Regions from separate parts of the Paenibacillus praedii genome, predicted to be linked through region 4. Evidence: riboswitches for the same ligand, from Rfam matches in the RefSeq annotation. Region 4 holds a riboswitch; each other region holds the start of a gene.
The links. A riboswitch is a leader RNA that binds a small molecule or an ion and turns the genes downstream of it on or off. The one in region 4 is predicted to bind cyclic di-AMP.
Positions count from the first base shown of each region.

Region 1 (4,215 bases), on a different contig from region 4:
AGCCAAGCTCTGTATTGGCATCGACGGTATCGAGGCCATCCTCCTGCAGCAAATAAGCGATCGCTTTACTGAATAAGCCGATCCCTCGGCCTTCATGGTTAGCCAGGTAAAATAACGCACCCGAGCCATGCTCGGTAATGATCCGCATCGACTGCTTCAATTGGTAGCCGCAATCGCATCTTGCGCTGCCGAAAATATCGCCTGTATGGCATATGCTGTGCATCCGGATAAGAGAGTCGTCGCTATTTTCAAAATCACCGTAGACGAGCACGCTTGACTGCTGCATATCTGCATAAGAGCTGCGGTTCAAATCCTCTAACAGCTGCTCGACTGACAGCTCCTCGCCAGCTTCCTTGCGAAGCCAGCTGTACCAGTGAAATGTCTTCGTTTCTCCATCCAGCTCCACTGGAAGCTTGACAGGTCCAACAACGTAAATATCGTTGCTACCGCTTTTTGTCCGTTTTATTTTATCCTTAATAATGGCTGCAATATTTGGTTTAATCATGCTGATCCACCTTCTCTAAATTTATGGAATATTAAAATTGCATCGATAAGTAGCTTAAAGTGCCGAATTCATAGCTGCGATAAATAACCTTAGGTGAAGCTGCTGGATTTCCGCTTCCAAGCGCTATATATAAAGGTACGAAATGTTCCGCCCGCGGTACTGCCATTTTAGCATGCGGGGCAAGCTCTTCATACCGAAATAAGGCATTCGTGTCGTTCTCTTTCATTTTTCCGATCAGCCATTCGTCAAACTCGACCGCCCAGCTCTCCGGCTCCTTCTGACCCCACTTTACCGCACGTAAATTATGGACTGTAACACCGCTCCCGATCAGCAAAATATTTTGCGAGCTCAAGCTGCGCAGCGCTTCACCAATCTGATACTGCTCCTCTGCGGAACGGTATGGATTGACAGAAACCTGCACAACCGGTACATCCGCCTTCGGAAACATATGCTTCAGCATCGTCCATGAACCATGATCGAGTCCGCGTTCTATGTCATAAGCAACAGCTATTCCCTTATCACTTAGCAATTCGCCGACTAGCGCAGCCACCTTTGTAGAGCCCTTTGCTGGATATTTCACCTGATAAAGCTCATCTGGAAAGCCGTAGAAATCATAAATCGTTTCATACTCATCGTCCTTTGAAGAGATCGTGACGTCCTCCGCTTCCCAGTGGGCGGTAAAAATAACGATTGCATCAGGCTTTAAACTAGCTCCGGCTGCTTGCAGAAATTTACTATATTCATTTTGCTCGACGGCGAGCATCGGTGATCCATGCGCAAGAAATAAAGGGTTCATGGATGTGCCTCCTCAAAATAAAGTTACTATTTGTAACTAATTATAGTTTTACAATTTAGGATAGTCAAGTAATTAACCTTATTGATGTTAGCTTGTATAAATAAGATATTAGCGCTATACTTAGAAGGAACATAGAAGAGGTGATACGAATGGATCAATCAAACCTTTGTCCTCGTTTCCAGAAGGGAATGGACATCATAAGCAAACGTTGGACCGGCCTTATAATATTTCAGCTGCTGTCCGGCCCGCAGCGTTTCTGTGCCGTGCAATCGGCCTTGCCGATCAGCGGCAGATTGTTATCGGAACGATTTAAGGACTTAGAAAATGAAGGGATTGTTGACCGCCATGTCTATCCCGAAACTCCTGTTCGCATCGAATATTCATTAACTGCGAAGGGTCGTGCGCTTGAGCCGATCATAAGGGAAATTGAAAAGTGGTCACAAGATTGGGTGCAGCCGTCAGAAGCCGTTAAACAACTTTGAGGCTGAAGTTCCCTTTCATTTAAGAGCCGTCCGTTTTCCAGACTACAGTTATCTTAAGGACGGCCCCATTCATGTCAAGGCCTTAAATGGTTTACAATTAGTCATTTCAGGTTTAAAATAGAAATAAATCATTAACGCTGAATTTTTCTTATGAAAAAACGGGGGAACCAACGCGAACGTTCAAGCAATGGCTCGCAAGGGGTGAATCCAGGGCTTTGTATCCCTGGTAGGGCATTCTCTCTAGCCCGAATCCGACAGCTAACCTCGTAAGCGAAAAGAGGAGAGGTTTATTTTATGTTGTCTCAATCTTCAAATCATTTTCAGTTTCACACCGAACAGTCCTCTTCATTAAACGTTTCTCGCATCGAGCTTTTCATCATTCCCGCTCTCGCCATTGATTCAGCCGGTTATCGTGCATGTCTTCGTATAACAAGTGATTCAGGCATTGGCTGGAGTGAGATGTTCGTCGGTGAAACGGATGAAACGATCGACCTGGAGCGCTGGAGTGATCTTCTTGTCAGCTTCATTGGCAGCATAACTCTTCCACCCTTTCAAGATTTTCATTATGACAAGGATGATCCTGATGGACGCGTATTTGATCTATTCGCCGCTGCCGTCAATCATGTTACCGCACGCTCCGCAGATTCCGCTTCATTCGCAACGGATACGGAAGAGCATGTTCTGCGTCAACGGGCCTTGCATTATGTATCTTTAGTTTGATCAGGTTGCTTGCATGTTAAGAAGCCCGACCCTTCTCTAGCAGAAGGGTCGGGCTTCTTATATTTCTAAATCGATACAGTCACTTCATGCTGCTTGCGCACTTGATAAGTTGCCTCCATCATGTTGCGGAGGGCATCTACGGTCTCGGCTTCACCGCGCGTCTTCAACCCGCAGTCCGGATTGATCCAGAAGATGCTCGGATCAAGTACTCTTAACGCGCGCTCGATGTTTTTCACCATTTCATCGACGGCAGGCACACGCGGGCTATGAATGTCATATACGCCAAGCCCAATGCCTTGATCGTACGTGTGCTCCTCGAAGCTCTGAATCAACTCGCCATGGCTGCGTGATGTTTCTATAGAAATAACATCTGCATCAAGCGCTAGAATTGAATCGATAATGTCGTGGAATTCGCAATAGCACATATGCGTATGAATTTGTGTTGTATCGCGCACATCCGATGTCGATAGACGGAAGGCGTGTACGCCCCACTTCAAGTAGGCATCCCAATCGCTTTGCTTAAGCGGAAGTCCTTCACGCAGAGCCGGTTCATCGACCTGGATCATTTCGATTCCAGCTGCCTCGAGCGCCTTCACTTCCTCGGACAATGCCAACGCAATTTGATACGCGACCTGCTCGCGCGTAATATCGTTCCTTGGGAAGGACCAGTTCAGAATCGTAATTGGACCGGTAAGCATTCCTTTCACCGGACGATTGGTCAATGATTGCGCATAGACGCTTTCCGTAACCGTCATCGGTTCAGTGAACACGACATCCCCGTAAATAACCGGCGGCTTCACGCAGCGCGAGCCGTACGATTGCACCCAGCCGTTGCGCGTAAAAGCAAAGCCGTCCAGCTTCTCTCCGAAAAACTCAACCATGTCAGTACGCTCGAACTCGCCATGCACAAGAACGTCGATGTTAAGCTCCGTTTGAATTTCAATCCATTTTTTTATTTTTTCATTAATGAAAGAAGTGTAGCTTTCTGTGCTCAGCTCATTTTTTCTCCACTTCTGCCTAGCCTGACGAACATCCGTCGTTTGCGGAAAGCTGCCGATCGTTGTTGTCGGCAGGAACGGAAGCTGCCATTTCTCCTGTTGAAGCTTCTGTCTCTCTTCGAATGGCAGATGTCTTGCCGAAGGATGTGCGGCTACAGCTGCCGTATCTACCGCTTTTCTATTACGTGCCGGAGAAACAGACAGATTATAAATGCGCTGGCCGTTTTGCTTCAGCTCCTCCGCGAACGGACCGTCTAAGGCCGCTGCAACGCCTTCTGCACCAGCGGCTGCGCTCAGCCAAACGATCTCATCCAGCTTCTCTTCAGCGAATGCTAGCGCTTCGCGCAGCTCGGAAGGCAGATCTGTTTCATTTTTCGCCGATACTGGCACATGCAGCAAGCTGCTGGAGGATTGTAGGATAATGCGCTCCTTCGGAACAAATTCCATAATTTTCTCGATTATTGCAAGCTTCTGACGATAATCTGAACGCCAAATATTGCGCCCATCTACTAATCCGACAGCAAGCAGCTTATCCTGCGGGAAGCCGTATTGCTCCAGCGAGCTTAGGTTCTGCTCCAGACCGTGGACAAAATCAAGGCCAAGCCCTTGTACTGGCAGCGCAGCAAGCGTCTCGTAATGATCTACCGCATCGAAGTAGGTTTGCAGCAGCAAGTTAAGGCCTGGGGCAGCTTCATGAAGCTGCTGATAGATCGA
Region 1 is NZ_JBMWAM010000007.1:136,513-140,727, reverse strand. It holds gene ACO9K6_RS09100 (GTP cyclohydrolase II) at 1-505, opposite strand, end outside; gene ACO9K6_RS09095 (DODA-type extradiol aromatic ring-opening family dioxygenase) at 537-1,301, opposite strand; gene ACO9K6_RS09090 (winged helix-turn-helix transcriptional regulator) at 1,451-1,783, shown strand; cyclic di-AMP (ydaO/yuaA leader) riboswitch at 1,909-2,071, shown strand; gene ACO9K6_RS09085 (hypothetical protein) at 2,078-2,503, shown strand; gene metE (5-methyltetrahydropteroyltriglutamate--homocysteine S-methyltransferase) at 2,569-4,215, opposite strand, start outside.
Region 1: linked by a shared signal. The riboswitch ahead of ACO9K6_RS09085 (hypothetical protein) and the one ahead of ACO9K6_RS00570 (APC family permease) in region 4 are both predicted to bind cyclic di-AMP.

Region 2 (4,215 bases), on a different contig from region 4:
CGATGCAGAAAATTTTGAGAACTTATTTTCAGAAATATAGGTTTAAGCACCCTTCTACGGCAGATTTCCAACGGGTGGTTGAACAGGTCACGAAGACAAAATGGCATGACTACTTCAGTCAGTATGTCTATGATGATCAAATGGCGGACTTCTCTATCGCGTCCATTCAGGTGAGGCCGGTAACGCTGGAGGGGACGGACATGTACGAATCTGTCGTACTGGTTAAGCGGCATGGCGGAGTCAATGGCGAGATTCCGATTGTCATGCAGTTTACGGACGGCAAGAAGGTGTCGATGCTTTGGAACGCGGAGCAATCCCATATGCATTATAAGCTGGTGCATACTGCGCCGCTCGACTGGGCAGTCGTCGATCCTAACCACACCAACGTGCTGGACAATAAAATAATCAATAACTATATGCAAGCCCAACTGCCGGAAGAGAGCCGCACAAGATGGAGCCTTGGCGTTGTCAAGCTGATTGAAGGGCTGCTCGGGTCGCTGAGCTGGTAAGTAATAGCGTTCAAGGGGCGATAATCGATGAAGATTCATATGAAGCAAGGCTGGTGGCTGACAGGCAAGCATTTTCACCTTGTGATTTTATTATTTATTTATCAGCTCGCCTGGGGGTTTTTCTTATATCGTTTTATTGATTCGGTCATTTCTCCGCTGCTGCGGCGGTTTCCGAGCAAGTATCCGTCTGAATCAGCTGTACAGCTTTTCATGACGGAGGCACAGATTCATCTGTTTAAGACGGATCTCATTACGCCATACCTTTGGATGCTTGGCGGCTTATTCGCTGCTCGAATGCTGCTGACGCCGCTTTTTAATGCAGGTCTACTGTATTCCATGCATCACCAGATGAGGGATGGAGCCAGCACCCGTTTCCTCGAGGGCATTCGCAAAGCCTGGAAGCCGGTCATGCTGCTCTACTGGCTGGAATCGGTGCTTGTGCTGGCCCCCGCCTGGTGGCTGCTGCCCCGCGCGCTCGACTCCTTGCTTGCCAGCGGCTCCGTCCCGGAGCTGCTGCAAGCGGTACTGCCGGGAGCGGCGCTTTGGGCGCTTTGGGGCACGGTACTGCACCTGCTGTTCCTGGCGATGCAATTCGGCGCGACATCAGGTCAAGGGATACTTCCCTCCCTGTGGCATGCAGTAAGAAATTTTCTGGCATTTGCCGCAATTTCACTGCTCATGTGGGCCATTAGCGCAGTTCTTGGACTTGTCGTATCCAGTGTATCTATGATCTGGGCCGGCTTGCTCGCGCTTATTCTGCATCAAGGCTATCATCTCGTGCGAACGCTGATGAAGGTGTGGACGATTGCGGCTCAATTCGATTGCTTGCAGACGAAACGTATTTCTTAGATTGTAAATAACCTCTCATGCCACGGAAAAAAAGTGGTAGGGGAGGTTTTTTGCCTGTATTTTCGGATATTTCAAATCATGAGATTTTTTTAATCTTTTGGCTCCGAAATGGCATAATTCCGCTTGCTTTAGGCCATTGGACTAGTCTGCGCAGCTTCACTGCAGCAGGACAAATCGGCATATTTCACGAAGGCTTTACATAATTAATGAAATTAAGTCGCGCGATATCATCAAAAAGCAGGATTGCCATTTGTTTTATTCCAGAAATGATGCTTAAAAGAAGCCATATTAGTCTAAAGGTTACATGAGAATTATTAGAATTACCCAGTAGAGGGAGGAGTTTAATGAAATAAATCGAATAATTCACGAGTACATCTCATAACTGCCTAATTTCCTAACGGGAAACGGGGGAACCACTTTGGGTGAATTGATTCTGACGTCTGAATTGCTCAGCGTAGGAGGAATCATAGGGGACCTTCAACCGAACCCCACAGCTAACCTCGTCGGCATTGGAAGGAGCTCCACCATTGAAAAAGGTTACCGCATTGCTCCTTGGTATCGTGCTTATGCTTGCTTTTCAAGCGGGAAGCGCATTCGCAGATTCCAAGCTGAACGGATATACCAATGCTGTTATTGGTAGTCCGTACAAAATGGGAGGAAACTCAACGAAGGGCTTCGATTGCTCCGGCTTTACGACATATGTATTCAATAAAATGGGCATCGAGCTTCCGCGTACCTCCTCTTCACAAGCAAAAGAAGGAACGAAGGTCGCTAAGGCTGACCTGCTTCCGGGAGATCTTGTGTTCTTCGACACGATCGGCGGCAATAACGGCGCCATTTCTCATGTCAGCATCTATATTGGAGACGGCATAATTGCGCACGCATCCTCCAGCAGAGGCGTTGTAACAGACAAAATCGACTCCTCTTATTACGAGAAACGTTTTGTAACCGCGCGCCGCGTCCTTGACTCGGAAGGCTTCGAGAAGTATGCTGCTGAAACAAAATAGAGTAATCTAAGCGCCCCTCCGAGGCGAGGGATGTAAGGATAAACTCGCCCAGCAAAGCCGCAGCTGTTTGTCCATTTACGACAAACCGCATGCGGCTTTGCTGTTTTTATTCTGTCTTCAATGAAACAGCGTTTTTTGCTGCGGTATAGGAAAGGAGCAGGACCAGATGTATTTGTTTATTCACCGCAAGGATTTGCGTACCTCCGATTTGCGCGCATTTGATTATTTACAAAAGAGGGATACAGAAGGTATCCATTTGTTTATTTTAGATCCGACCTTCACGGTTGACGGCCGTCTTACCAGCCACAGCGGACGCAACTTTGTGAACCAAGCCGCCGCCCTGCTTCAAAGCTATTCAAATGCCGGCAAAGAGCTTCATGTGCTGCATGGCGACCCCTCACGAATCATCGAGGCGCTTCTGCAGGTCCATCCCATTGACGAGGTCATCGTTCATGCGGATTACACGCCATACTCGCGGAGCCGGGATGAGCGGCTTCAGCAAACGGCCATCAGACTAGGGCGACGCTGGTTGTCACTTCAAGATGCGCCGCTGGCTGATCTTGAGGCTTTCCCCGCATTCGCCCGGCGATCGGAGCCGTATAAAGTGTTCACGCCGTTCTATCGCATGTGGAGCAGCTATATGCTGCAATGCTATAGTCCAATGAGTATGGCCACAATCCATGACCTGAAAACCATGGGGGAGATAAGCAGTGCCGTTGCTGCCGAGTTTGCCTTGCCTGAGCCCATCGCTAGTGCGCTGGGCGGTACAGCCGGTTTAAGCGGATCAGAAAAACCGGAAGCTAGGCTTGAGCGCTTTGTCCGCGAGAGGCTTGCCGGCTATGCGGATTGCCGCGATGCCTATGCGGAGGAGCATACGAGCGGGCTCGCACGCTACTTGAATACAGGGGCAATCTCGGCTCGTCAAGCCTACGAAGCAACGCAGGGACTGCCGGGCTCGGAGTCTTGGCTGCGGCAGCTGGCATGGCGCGATTTTTATTTGTACCAGGCGATGTATCATGAGGACTACTTCCGCTATGAGCAGCTAGCAGACCTTTCCCCGTTAACAGACGAGCACTTCGAAGCGTGGGCGGCCGGCGCAACCGGCATTCCGATTATCGATGCGGCCATGACACAGCTGAATCGGACAGGCGAGCTGCCAAATCGGCTGCGAATGGTGACCGCTATGTTTTTGACAAAAAACCTGCTCTGTCCATTCACGCTTGGCGAACAGTATTTCCGCCTTCACTTAAGCGACTACGATAACACGTTGAATCGCGGAGGCTGGCTGTGGTGCTCCTCGCTTGGCTATGATGCCGCTCCTTATTTCCGAATTATGAATCCGGCGACGCAGTCGCAGACGCATGATCCAGACGGAAGCTACATCAGACACTGGCTGCCGCATCTCGCACATATGCCGGGCAAGAGCATTCACCAGCCGCTCAGCAGCGCCATCGTTGATCTAAAGGCTTCTCGCGCACGAGCGATCGACATGTACAAAACGATAATGAAATAACGGCCATTATCCCGCTATACATCCTTATGCTTCGGCAAGCGCATCGCTCCGCTCCTGTATTTGACTGCGCTTTCTGCCGAGCACGAGCATGACGGCTAATAGAAGCAGCATAAGCAGCACGAGTGCGCTAATATACCACAAGGTTGCCTGCACTTGAAACCGATCCATGAACCAGCCTGTCAGTCGAGGGAATATGGCGCCGCCAAGGCCGCCAAAGGCGACAAGCAGGCTTGTCGTGCGCTCCGTCATCCCTGGAATAAGCACGTTCGCATAGACGAGCGCGATACCGAAGATGCCCGAGAAGAACAAACCGCTAAGCGCTACCCATACAAGCATC
Region 2 is NZ_JBMWAM010000026.1:29,411-33,625, reverse strand. It holds gene ACO9K6_RS18805 (M1 family metallopeptidase) at 1-509, shown strand, start outside; gene ACO9K6_RS18800 (hypothetical protein) at 537-1,358, shown strand; cyclic di-AMP (ydaO/yuaA leader) riboswitch at 1,732-1,882, shown strand; gene ACO9K6_RS18795 (C40 family peptidase) at 1,886-2,365, shown strand; gene ACO9K6_RS18790 (cryptochrome/photolyase family protein) at 2,532-3,878, shown strand; gene ACO9K6_RS18785 (MFS transporter) at 3,903-4,215, opposite strand, start outside.
Region 2: linked by a shared signal. The riboswitch ahead of ACO9K6_RS18795 (C40 family peptidase) and the one ahead of ACO9K6_RS00570 (APC family permease) in region 4 are both predicted to bind cyclic di-AMP.

Region 3 (4,215 bases), on a different contig from region 4:
TTAGATTGCTTGATCGATGGGGGTAACCGCTATGACGACTCGTATCGTCCAGTTAACAGAAAGCATTCAAGTTGCCAATGATGCGCATATTCTGTATACCTACGATCATCTCGATGCGTATATTGGAAATGCAGTATCATTTATTATAGCGGGCGTACAGCAGGGCCAACAAATTATTTTTACGGATAACAGGGAAAGATTTGAGCTCATTAAGGAGCAATTGCATGTCGTCGGCTTTGGTGATGATATAGCCAGCATCAGATATGTGGACAGCTATGATTTTTATGCGCTGAACGGTATTTTTACCTCGGAAAAAGTGGTACAAAACTTCATGTATGTCATGCAGCCCTTTTTGGATCAAAGCATTCCGATTCGAGTATGGGGAAATGTAGAGTGGGTAGAGAGTGACAACATAGAGGAAGAGTTGGATGCGTACGAGAGAGAATGTGATATTGCCATCCTGCAGCTAGGCATCTTAACGGTGTGTGCCTATGCTGGACACAACTTAACAGCCAGCTTGCATATGCGGTTGATGCAATCCCATGAATACGTCATGTCGGATAAACAGTTGACACACTCACGCCTATACTACAATCCGGGTAAGCCTGCTATCTTTCCTTCTCTGGCTGAGCACGCAAAAATTCAGAATGAAATGGATTTTTACAAAAAGAAGCTGGACTTCGTCCAGGTTATTTCACACGAGGTTCGGAATCCGTTAACGGTTATAAAAGCCTACGCAACTATGCTGTTAAATGACCGGGAGCTGAAGATCAATGCAAACGCTGCCAAAAAACTGGCCGATATTGCGGATTATGTGGCTGTCATCGATCATGAGATATCGCATATTTTGAATACGGAGCAAATGCTCACGTCGGAAGCGCTGTGGCAGACAAGCGAGATTCATCCACTTCCTATTATTGAGGAGGTGGTTACGATGATGGAAGTGAAAGCGCGCACTCAGAGTATTCAATTGAACCGGAGCATCACGTTAACCGGGCAAGAGATTATGAATAGCAATGCGACTGGCTTACGCCTCATTATTTCGAACCTGCTGTCCAATGCGGTGAAATACAGCCATGAGGGCAGCTGCGTACATTTCCGGGCGGAAGTCAACAATTATACGCTGGGGCTTGAAATCGAGGATTGTGGAATCGGCATGAGTGCGGAGCAGCAGCAAAGCTTGTACCGCAAGCATGAAAAAATGAATGTAGAGAAAAACGGACAAGGGATCGGATTGTTTATGGTCAAGAAGCTGATCGACCATTTTGGCGGTGAAATACATATGGATAGCGAGATCGGACGGGGAACGATAGCCCATGTCAGCCTGCCTGTCGTAATTGGATAATATGAAATAGATGAGACTTTTTTCATGCAAGGTTTATAATAAAATATCGTTTAATGAGTAAAAATGAAAGGATTCTAATAAATTAATTGGAGGATTATGCCTAAATTAAGCGAATATTTTCATTCAGAGAAGTTATAAGAACGCCGAATTCTTGATTTACAGGAAACGGGGGAACCACCTAGGGTGAATTGTTTTTGGGAAACTCCAAGAGCATAGGGATCTTCAACCGAACCCATAAGCTAACCTCGTAGGCAACGAAGGGAGAAACAGTTTTGAAAAGAGTGTTTATTGTTTTTTTATCCTGTTTGATGTTATTTGCTGGCGGAGGAAGCGTGCTGGCGCAGAAGGCCGAACCAACAGTATTAGCAGGCGCAATTAATGATGTTGTCGGAACTCCTTACAAATGGGGAGGCACCACCACCAGCGGTTTTGATTGTTCAGGCTTTATTCTTCATATCTATAATAAATTTAATGTGAAATTGCCTAGAACGTCTAAATCACAGTCCGTAATTGGCGAAAAGGTTGATAAAGATGAACTGCGCCCGGGAGATTTGGTCTTCTTTGATACAAGCGGAAGAGGAGTCTCTCATGCCGGCATTTACATAGGAGAAGGAAAGTTTGCGCATTCTTCTTCCAGCAGAGGCGTTACGATCAATAAGCTAAGCGACAGCTACTATGAAAATCGTTATGTAACGGCTCGTCGTGTCGTAGAACAAAAAACACACGAAGCGATGATGGCAGTAAAATAATATAAAAATGGACGATTATGAAGTCATTCATAATCGTCTTTTTTTTTATGATGGATTGCAAAATAATTGAAAAATTATCGTCTGACCCGATAAATATCTTGCGTTTGAGCGGCCAATACTATGATAAACAAAACATAAGGAAGGTGTTGCTCATGAAACAGATGCCGCTGGCTTCCTGTAAAGTTGCAACTTCATCGAATGGATACTACAATATGTAGTATCGAAATAACTACATATTGTAGTGTTAAATTGGGGTGCAAACGTGAAAGCCAACATGAAAATAAACTCGAAAATGAAATTTGGCGTTGTTGCCATTATCGCTGTCCTTATTTTACTTGTAATTATTATGTTCATAAACCGGACGGATAAAGAGAGTGTATCCTTAAGGCATATACATGGACTCGGGTATACAAGCGACGGGAAGCAATTGATCATTCCTGCGCATGAAGGTTTAGTATCCTATGCAAACGATCGTTGGCAGCCATTAGAGGGCGACAAGCATGACTATATGGGCTTTAATGCTGTGAAGAATGGATTTTACAGCAGCGGTCACCCTGCAAGAAGCTCTGAGCTTCAGGACCCGCTTGGCATCGTAAGAAGTACGGACCTAGGAAAAAGTGTTGAAATATTGGACTTTCAAGGTGTGGAGGATTTTCATTGGCTTGCGGTCGGCTATGAGACGGAAACTATCTATTTGTTCAATCCACAGCCGAATGCCAAGCTTGATGCCGTCGGTCTCTATCGGTCGCAGGATGAAGCGCTCACCTGGGAGAGAAGCGGCATGAACGGGATATCCGGCGATTTGATTGCGATGGCGGCGCATCCGACCGACCCGGCGACGATAGCGGTCAGCACGAGCAGCGGGGCGTTTCTATCAACTGATTTTGGGGACCAATTTCATAAACTGCCTGTAGATCAAGTGGTGACTGCACTTGCTTTTGGCATTCACGGCGATCTTTTTATTGGAGGAAAAGGTATATTGCTGCGGCATACAGGAGATAAAACCTCATCATTATCCGTACTGCCGCTTGCCTCTGATGATGCGATCATGTATATTGCACAAAACCCAAAGCAAGAGAATGAGTTTGCCTTAGCGACCTCTAGTATGAACGTTTTTCTAAGCAAGGATAACGGGCTTAGCTGGAGTCAAATCGCAGACAAGGGTAAAGGACTTTCCAGCAGGTAAATAAGGCTGGTGTTTGGTGACGAGGAAAGTACATGGGCCGCTTGGGGTGGGGGAGGAGCAGCAGGCTTGAAAATTCAACGAATGAAGCTAAGCGGAGAAGGGCTGAATCGTTTTTTTGGCCCGTTGGAAGCTCGGATTATGGAGATTGTATGGGAAGAGGAAGATGAGGTTTCGATCAAAAAAGTGTTAGCCTTGCTTCACGAGGAGCTCTCCGTTAATACGATAATGACCGTATTGAATCGCCTGACAGAGAAGGGTCATTTAGTGAAAACATCCTCTGGCAAAGGCAGGAATAAGGCTAGTACGTTCCGGGCTGTACAGCGAAAAGAGCAGTTTATAGAAGAGCAAACCCGGCATGTGACGGAAGGATTGGTTCAGGAGTATGGGCAAATGGTTGTGAATCATTTCTTCGATGCGTTTGAGCAGACCGATCCGGAGCTCATGCGGCTGATGGAGGAACGGATCAGACAGTGGAAGCGTGATAAAGATGAAGTATAGCCGCCATCACTTTGTTTTTCTTTCTATTTCCAACGACGAGATGCCGGGCATGCATCATTAATCCATGTATACATAATACCGGTGCAAGGAGCAAACAGAAAAGACAACCGCTGACCGTTAGGAGGTCCGGCGGTTGTCTTTTTTTTCTGCAAATATGAATTCGCTGCCGATACTGTCCGTGAGTTTGCTCATCATCGCTTTGAAGGTATTAATTTGCGTCAGGTTACACGAGTTTTCTGTATGTATTACTTCTCACAAAAAACTTTTTTACACGTACAATAACCCATCAGAGTAAATGATGACTTGGAGGAAAAAAAGTGATTTTAGTTGCAGGGAGTCAGACGTTTCAGCTTAGCCCCCTCATGCTGTCGGAGCTGGAGCGGCGAATATTGCTAGACAAGCAGAGGAGTACCGCCGTTTATCGTTATCCTACTGTC
Region 3 is NZ_JBMWAM010000017.1:87,372-91,586, forward strand. It holds gene ACO9K6_RS15710 (ATP-binding protein) at 32-1,345, shown strand; cyclic di-AMP (ydaO/yuaA leader) riboswitch at 1,477-1,614, shown strand; gene ACO9K6_RS15715 (C40 family peptidase) at 1,618-2,094, shown strand; gene ACO9K6_RS15720 (F510_1955 family glycosylhydrolase) at 2,357-3,280, shown strand; gene ACO9K6_RS15725 (BlaI/MecI/CopY family transcriptional regulator) at 3,362-3,778, shown strand; gene ACO9K6_RS15730 (protein-glutamine gamma-glutamyltransferase) at 4,096-4,215, shown strand, end outside.
Region 3: linked by a shared signal. The riboswitch ahead of ACO9K6_RS15715 (C40 family peptidase) and the one ahead of ACO9K6_RS00570 (APC family permease) in region 4 are both predicted to bind cyclic di-AMP.

Region 4 (4,215 bases):
GCAGGTGGGCACGAATCATTAAACTTGTTTGGTTGTGCAAAATGTTGTGCCAGCCTTTCTTGGGAATGAATTGTGGGATAATCACCGTGACCTGATAGTTTGATTCACTCGCTTTTCTCTGCACAGTATCAATAAACTTGCTTAATGGCTGAATGATACTTCTGTATGGTGTATGCAGCGATACCAGTCTTACATCTGGCCTCCAATTTCTCCACTTTTCTTCAAGCCTTGCTTCATCATCTCTTTCAAAAGGGATATGGACGGCAATAATCTGTGCTGCCGCCAAGGACTGGGCATAGTTTATGGAGTTCTCCACCACATACGTGATACCTGCTACCGGCACAATAATTACATTTCCCTCGATCTGAATAGCAGGCTCACACGTTGTCAGTCTTAGCTGCTCGCTCACTGCTTCATAATGCTTTTTAATCCGATGAAAGGCAAAAATAATAAGCGGTAGAAATATGAAGACCGGCCAAACCTGGGCGAATTTTGTTAAAAAGAACATGATCGTAACAATAAAGCTAATAAGAGCGCCTGTTGTGTTAATTATTAGCTTTGAAATCCATCCCGGCGGCTTTTGCCGGATCCATTTCAGCATCATTCCTGTTTGGGACAGGGTGAAGGGAATAAATACTCCGACAGCATATAACGGGATTAAATGCTCGGTTTGTGCTTTAAAAACAATAATTAAGATGATGGATAAAATGCCAAGTATGATAATGCCATTGGAATAGCCGAGTCTGTCTCCTCTAACCGTAAACATTCTTGGTATGAACTTATCTTTGGCGAGATTTACGGCTAGCAAAGGGAAAGCTGAATAGCCAGTATTAGCGGCAAGTATAAGAATTAATGCGGTCGTTCCTTGCACGAAGAAGTACATAAAATTACGGCCAAAGGTTTGTTCGGCGATTTGTGAGACCACGGTTACATCGGCTTTAGGCGTTATTCCGTAATAATAGGCTAAAAATACAATTCCCGAAAATAACAGCGCAAGCAGGGCACCCATTGCAATTAACGTTTTAGAGGCATTATTCGGTGCCGGATTTCTAAAGTTTGGAATTGCATTTGAAATAGCCTCAACTCCTGTTAATGCGGAGCTTCCCGAAGCAAAAGCTCTTAGGAGCAGAAATAAGCTAATACCCGCCACTGGCGTACCGATAGTCGTGTGTAAATCGTGTGAAACATGACCCGTTATCAAATTATAAATGCTTGTTCCGATTAATAGGAATAACGCTAAAACAAATAAATATACCGGATAGGCTAATATCGAAGCGGATTCCGTTATACCGCGCAGGTTCAAGATAGTAATGAATACGACAAACACAATGGCAATGATTACCGTATGCGCATGCAAACTTGGAAAAGCCGAGGTTATGGCGTCTGTTCCGGCGGAAACACTTACTGCTACGGTTAAAATATAGTCAACCAACAAGGAGCCCCCGGCTATTAACCCAGGGTATTTGCCTAGATTTTCTTTTGATACCACATAAGCGCCTCCGCCATGCGGATAGGCAAAGATAATTTGCCGGTATGATAAAATAAGGGCTAATAATAAAACCAATACGCCTGCCGCAATTGGTATGGAGTACCAAAATGCTGCAGCGCCTACTGTGATTAACACTAACAGAATCTGTTCCGGACCGTATGCAACGGAAGACAAAGCATCCGATGAAAGGATGGCGAGCGCCTTTGTTTTATTTAGTTTTTGCTCCCCGAGTTCTGTGGACTTTAAAGGTCGACCGATTAATAATCGTTTTAATAAAGTTAACATTTTGATCACCGCCATGAATTGATTCTTAATTTAAGTATGCTCTGCTGCTTATGAATCCATTTTTCTGTTTTTTTCCACGAAAAAAAACGCAGAGGAATCCCCCCGCGGCCATAATCGAACCGAAGTTGTTTCACCTCTCTAACAACGCTTACGAGGTTAGCTGACGGATTCGGGCGTTTAGAGTCGCCCTACAGCGTCGCTATCTTTCAGCGTCACTGATTCACCCCATGCGGCGAATTATGCTTCGTCGCGCTTGGTTCCCCCGATTTCCACTTGGAAATTCAGCGAGTGTTGTTATTTAACTTAATGGATTTATCATATTCCTCAAATTATATTGTGTAAAAGATCATATTCATTCAAAAACAGTCGAATAGGCAAGGTTTCACTCATGAATGCGGATACAATTTATTGGCTCGTTAGCGCATCATCATTTTAAGCCTAATATTCTATTTTAACTCGTCCAAAACGAAAGAAAATCGGTTATAATAAAAAAATGTAAAGTAAAAACAAGAAAGTGGGATCAGCATGGGTCGTAAATGGAACAATATTAAGGAAAAAAAAGCATCAAAAGACAAAAATACGAGTCGTATTTATGCAAAATTCGGCCTCGAGATTTATGTCGCAGCAAAGAAGGGTGAGCCTGATCCAGAATCTAATCGCGCCCTTAAAGTTGTACTGGAGCGGGCAAAAACGTACAATGTGCCTAAAGCAATCATTGACCGTGCTATCGAAAAGGCAAAAGGCAGCTCGGATGAACAATATGTGGAGTTACGATATGAAGGCTTTGGACCGAACGGCTCCATGGTCATTGTAGATACATTGACAAATAACGTGAACCGTACAGCTTCAACTGTCCGTTCTGCATTTAATAAAAACGGCGGAAGTATGGGAGTTAGCGGATCGGTAGCTTATATGTTTGATTCCACGGCAGTCTTTGCATTAGAGGGTAAAACACTAGATGAAGTTATTGAGATCATGTTGGAAGCGGATGTAGACGTGCGTGATGTTTTAGAGGAAGAGGAATCCATATTGGTATATGCTGAGCCTGATCAATTCCATGCTGTGCAGGAAGCATTTAAAAATAACGGGATTACTGAATTTACAGTTGCAGAATTAACGATGCTTGCACAAAATGACGTGAACCTTCCGGAAGACGCACAAGCACAATTTGATAAATTGATCGATGCGCTAGAAGACCTAGAGGATGTTCAGCAGGTATATCATAATGTCGGATTTGAAGATTAAACTGAATTCTTGTATATATAAATAGATGAGCAGCAGTGGATTCCGAACAGTGGATCCTCTATATTTTATTTATCGACAGTAACATAGTGATTTGGAGCGGATATACTGATTTTGAATATGCAAGACAGGCTCTCAGCCTTAATGTGACCGATTATTTGGTAAAGCCAGTAAGATAGTGATTAGATAGATTAATTATTAATAAGGTTAATTATTGGAATCGTAAATAAAGAAGCTATCCTTAAAAACCGGAACCTGTGATCGTATGCAGGTGTTCCGGTTTTTTTCAACTGAACAGTCAGTTGACGAACCTCCCGCGGAACGGAGTCTTTTATGAGGAGGGAGAATTACACGCGCAGATGGTCTGCTCTCCAACGCGTCACCTCTCCCTTATGTTTAGATGCAACTGTATTAAAAGCTGTTACATTTCAGGGGTTGAATATACCATTTTTTTCAAGGGGAAGTCAATAAAATTCAGAATGCTGATTTAAGGTAAACACAAAAAAGACCCTCTTGGGCCTTTTTGTGTTTCTAGGGACGTTACATCTTGAAAAGCTAATTTTTCCGTGGATTTATTCTATGGAGGTTTCTTTTCCCTGTTAATTTTCGTTTTGCATTCCTATTTTTATTGGTTATGTTCATTACGGTTGCTTTGGGACCTATGAAAGTACTGATCATTTTGAACGCAGGACGCACCTGTTGATAAATACCAAACATTTTTTGGATCTTTCCAATCATGGACATTATTCCGTCGATTCCACCAAATCGGTCAAAAACTGAGAACATAGTTGTGGAGACTGGTCGAGACTCGGATTCAACTGACTGATCAATATCATTTGAGTGTTCTCCTTCAGCAAATGAAAACGCATGGAGATTCACTCTTTTTCTTCTTCCCACTTATACTCACTTCCTTTGCCCAGGATTTGCTTGATGATTGTACTAATAAGATATGCTAATGATTTCTTCTCGGTATAGTTCATTAACTACATACACCAATATGTACTCTTTACCTTATATGACGGATATGGCGAATTTGGTTGAGTCCTTTTTGTAACGAGTGGTTTGTTCTCAGAATATGATGGTTAGAATAATGACCGTAAACCGCACTGTGATATTGTGTTTGATCCTTCCTTGCACCAAATCGCGATCCAGGAGGGTGAAATATGGGGAGGGGGGACTGCATGTCTTCCATTAAAAAC
Region 4 is NZ_JBMWAM010000001.1:114,730-118,944, reverse strand. It holds gene ACO9K6_RS00570 (APC family permease) at 1-1,774, opposite strand, end outside; cyclic di-AMP (ydaO/yuaA leader) riboswitch at 1,904-2,071, opposite strand; gene ACO9K6_RS00565 (YebC/PmpR family DNA-binding transcriptional regulator) at 2,300-3,019, shown strand; gene ACO9K6_RS00560 (hypothetical protein) at 3,572-3,913, opposite strand.